2 regions of the Streptomyces sp. NBC_01454 genome follow, and region 2 is predicted to be linked to the other one. Evidence: riboswitches for the same ligand, from Rfam matches in the RefSeq annotation. Region 2 holds a riboswitch; the other holds the start of a gene.
What was found. Region 2 has a riboswitch for cobalamin ahead of OIU81_RS25915 (HoxN/HupN/NixA family nickel/cobalt transporter). Riboswitches for the same ligand answer to the same signal wherever they lie in the genome.
Positions count from the first base shown of each region.

Region 1: another riboswitch for cobalamin. It lies ahead of metE (5-methyltetrahydropteroyltriglutamate--homocysteine S-methyltransferase); the one in region 2 lies ahead of OIU81_RS25915 (HoxN/HupN/NixA family nickel/cobalt transporter).

Region 1 is NZ_CP109460.1:7,007,445-7,009,634, reverse strand. Features, by position in the region: gene OIU81_RS31005 (MarR family winged helix-turn-helix transcriptional regulator) at 1-179, opposite strand, end outside; gene OIU81_RS31000 (nitroreductase family deazaflavin-dependent oxidoreductase) at 327-824, shown strand; cobalamin riboswitch at 935-1,161, shown strand; gene metE (5-methyltetrahydropteroyltriglutamate--homocysteine S-methyltransferase) at 1,323-2,190, shown strand, end outside.
Region 2 is NZ_CP109460.1:5,850,409-5,852,598, reverse strand. Features, by position in the region: gene OIU81_RS25925 (MarR family winged helix-turn-helix transcriptional regulator) at 1-160, shown strand, start outside; gene OIU81_RS25920 (alpha/beta fold hydrolase) at 157-1,005, shown strand; cobalamin riboswitch at 1,086-1,299, shown strand; gene OIU81_RS25915 (HoxN/HupN/NixA family nickel/cobalt transporter) at 1,331-2,190, shown strand, end outside.

The DNA of each region.
Region 1 (2,190 bases), 1.2 Mb from region 2:
GTGGTTCCGCGCGTGGAAAGGACCATCAGCATCCGGAACTGCGGCAGCGTCACCCGTTCCTCGACCGCCGTGAGCGAGCGCGCGGACACCGCCACCAGCAGTCTCGACGCCGTGAGCACCGCACGGGTCACCGCGTCCACATCATCCACGTCCCCCGCGGGGGCTGCACGCTCGGTCATGCCCCCTTTCTACCGTCGGACCGCGCCTCCCCCGGCACCGCCCACCGGATTTAGACTGTGCAAAGGTTGCACCACCGAAGATTCGCCTCCGCGGTCTCGCTCCCTCACCGGCCGAGGGCTGAAGCTTCCCGAATCCGGAAGGCGACGATGACACCGTTCTCGACGCAAGGACGCCCGCAACTGCCCACCGGATGGCGACGCGTGCTGGTTCGCCTGCCCATCCGTCTCTACCGCGCGGGTCTCGGCCCGCTCTTCGGCAAACGACTGCTCCTGTTGCACCACACCGGTCGCCGCACGGGACTCCGCCGCAGTGTGGTCCTGGAGGTGATCGCGTACGAGCGGGACGGCGACCGGCTCAGCTGGACGGTCGCCTCCGGCTTCGGCCCGGCCGCGGCCTGGTACCAGAACCTGCGCCACACCCCGCGCGGCACGATCCGGTTCGGCACGCACCACTACACCACCACCGCACACTTCCTGCCCCCGGAGGACGGCGCCGCCCTCATGGCCCGCTACGCCCCCCGGCACCCACGGCTCGCCCGCCGCCTGTGTGCCTTCATGGGCTTCGACGTGGACGGCAGCGAAGCGGCCTTCCGCACGGCCGGGCGGTCGATCCCGTTCGTACGTCTGGAGTCAACTCCCGGGTGACGCACGGCCTCCCCCGCTGCCGCGGAGGGTCGAGCCGGGGCAGCTCGGCCGCACGACGGGCCGTCCCCTCTCACCGTCCGCCATCCGGGCGGGGGTGTGCGCCCGCGGGTTGTCCCTCTAGGGTGACGGGTGCAGCTGGTTCGCCCCGTCCGCCAGGCGGGAGCGTCGTAAGAGGGAACCCGGTGGGAATCCGGGACTGCCCCGCAGCGGTGAGTGGGAACGAACGCCGTCATACGCACTGGACCCGGCCGGGTTCGGGAAGCGACGGCCAGTAGGTGTCTCGTACGCACGAGACGGGCCCACGAGTCCGAAGACCTGCCCGTTGCCCGCACGCGACCGCTCGTGTGCGGCCATCCCGGTGACCTCGTGGGCGGGTCGGCGTAGCTCTGGAGCGGCACCCGCGGCGACACCGCGGCGTGGTCCGCCCGGTCAGTCGTTCCTTCGCGCTCTCGTTCCGTCTCCGGGACACCAACGAGACATCTCGCGAAGGAGAGTTCCGTGACAGCGACGTCCGCAGCCGCGGCAGCACGGGCCACCGTGTACGGCTACCCCCGCCAGGGACAGCACCGGGAACTGAAGAAGGCGATCGAGGGCTACTGGAAGGGCGAGGTCACCGCCGACGCCCTGAAGGAGACCGCCCGCACCCTCCGCCGTTCCCACTGGCAGCAGCTGGCCGACGCCGGCCTCCACGAAGTGCCGTCCGGTGACTTCTCGTACTACGACCACGTCCTGGACACCAGTGTCATGGTCGGCGCGGTCCCCGAGCGGCACCGCGCGGCGGTCGGCGCCGACGCCCTGGACGGCTACTTCGCGATGGCCCGGGGCACCCAGGACGTCGCCCCGCTGGAGATGACCAAGTGGTTCGACACCAACTACCACTACCTGGTGCCCGAACTGGGCCCGGACACCGTCTTCACCGCTGACTCCCGCAAGCAGGTCGCGGAGCTGACGGAGGCCCTCGCGCTCGGGCACACCGCCCGCCCGGTCCTCGTCGGGCCGGTCACCTACCTCCTGCTGGCCAAGCCCGCTCCGGGGGTGGCCGCGGACTTCGAGCCGCTGACCCTGCTCGACCGGCTCCTGCCGGTGTACGCCGAGGTCCTCGCCGACCTGCGGGCCGCGGGCGCCGAGTGGGTGCAGCTCGACGAACCGGCCCTGGTCCAGGACCGCACGCCGGCCGAGCTGAACGCCGCCGCCCGCGCCTGCCGTGAGCTCGGCAATGCCACGGACCGGCCGAAGCTCCTGGTCGCCTCGTACTTCGGCCGGCTCGGCGACGCGCTGGGCATCCTGGCCAAGGCGCCGGTCGAGGGCCTGGCCGTCGACTTCACCGAGTCGGGCGCGGCCAACCTCCAGGACCTCGCCGCGGCCG
Region 2 (2,190 bases):
CGCACTGCACGTCCTCGACCGACTCGGTGAGGAATTCCGGCACCTCGGGAACGGCTCGCACGTTCCACCGGAGGAAACCGACAGTCGCGGCAATCAAGACGGCAGTCGCATCCAGCCCAGCTCACCGCATCCGACGCACAAAGGACGGCCCAGAGAATGACCCGCAGAATCACCGCCTGGTCCGAGATCGACAACGGCATCGTGCCGGTCGAGGAGGGCGAGCTGTTCTACGAGACGGCGGGCGAGGGTCCCGCGGTGGTACTGCTCCACGGCGCGATGCTCGACCAGCACATGTGGGACGAGCAGTTCGCCTGGCTGGTGAACTCCGGTCTGCGCGCGATCCGTTACGACTTCCGCGGCCACGGCCTGTCCTCCACGGTGGCCGGGGACTACGCCCACCACGAGGACCTGTGCACACTCCTCGACACCCTCGGCGTCCCCCGCGCCGTCCTCGTGGGCCTCTCCCACGGCGCCCGGGTCGCGCTGGACACTGCCCTCGCCCGCCCGGAGCGGGTGGCGGCCCTCGCGCTCGCGTCCCCCGGGATCAGCGGCCGCGCCTTCACCGACCCCTTCCTCCTGGAGCACATCAAGGAGCAGGTGGCGGCGATCGGCGCGGCGGACGGCGTGGAGCGCTATATCGAGCACTTCCTGCGGATGTGGGTGGACGGGCCGCATCGCGAACCGTCCGCGGTGCACCCGGGATTCCGTGAGCGGATGCGCGCCTCGGCCGAGGCCAATGTGGAGGTGCATGCCGAGGAGCGGGGAGCCGGGATGCCCGTCGAGGTCGGTGCCGCCGGGCGGCTGAGGGAGGTCCGGGTGCCGACGGTCGTGTTCGACGGCGATCTCGACAGCAGCGACATCTCCGCCAACGCCCATGCGATAGCACTGTCCGTCCCCGGCGCCCGCAGAGTCCGGATACCGGGCGCGGCCCATATGGTCAATCTGGAGAACGGCGCGCTCTTCGACCAGGAGCTTCATGCCTTTCTCTGCTCCCTGGACTGGTGACGGGCGGGCCTCCTGCGGCGGGCCGCGCCCCCGCCCGTTCCCGGACCCGCCCCACGCACCGCACCCCTCCCGCACGGCGGTTAGAGTGGCCGGGCCGTGGTGTTCGGGAAGACCGGTGACGGACCTTGAGGTCCCAGACCGGAGCGGCCCTCGCCACTGTGATCGGGGAGTTTCCGTCCCTTCCGCAGACGCACGACGCCTCTGCGGCGCCACTGACCGCAGCCCGCGGCCGGGAAGGCGGGGCGGACGCGTGCACCCGTAAGCCAGGAGACCGGCCACGGCATCTCACGAACTGATCCACGAGGTGCTGGAGCGTGACCGCCGGATGGCCCTGTCCACCGATACCCCGACCACCCCTGCCCACGGCGCGTTCCGCTGGCGCCGGCAGGACACCCTGCGTACCGCGGGCCTGATGGCCGTCATAGCCGGGCTGCACGTCGTCGCCTTCGGCGTGCTCTTCCTGCTGGTGGTCCCCGAGCACTACACCGTCGGCAACCGGGCCTTCGGCGTCGGACTGGGCGTCACCGCGTACACCCTCGGCATGCGGCACGCCTTCGACGCCGACCACATCGCCGCCATCGACAACACCACCCGCAAGCTGATGGCCGACGGCAAGCGGCCGGTCTCGGTCGGCTTCTGGTTCGCTCTCGGCCACTCCAGCGTGGTCGTCGCCATGGCAGCGCTCGTGGCGGGGGGCGCCCAGCTCGCCGGCATCCTGCTCAACGACGAATCCGGCATGCACCAGATCCTGGGCATGGTCGGCACCACCGTCTCGGGGACGTTCCTCTACCTCATCGCCGCCCTCAACCTCATCGCGCTGTCCGGGATGTGGCGGGTCTTCCGCGGGATGCGCAACGGCCGCTACGACGAGGCCGAACTGGAGCGGCAACTCGATGCGCGCGGCTTCATGAACCGCTTCCTGGGGCGCTTCACCCGCTCCGTCACCCGTCCCGGCCAGATGTTCCCGCTCGGCTTCCTCTTCGGGCTCGGCTTCGACACCGCGACCGAAGTGACCTTGATGGTGATGGCGGGCAGCGGCGCCGCGGCCGGCCTGCCCTGGTACGCGATCCTGTGCCTGCCGCTGCTCTTCGCCGCCGGCATGAGCCTGTTCGACACCCTCGACGGCACCTTCATGAACTTCGCCTACCAGTGGGCGTTCTCCAACCCGGTGCGCAAGGTCTACTA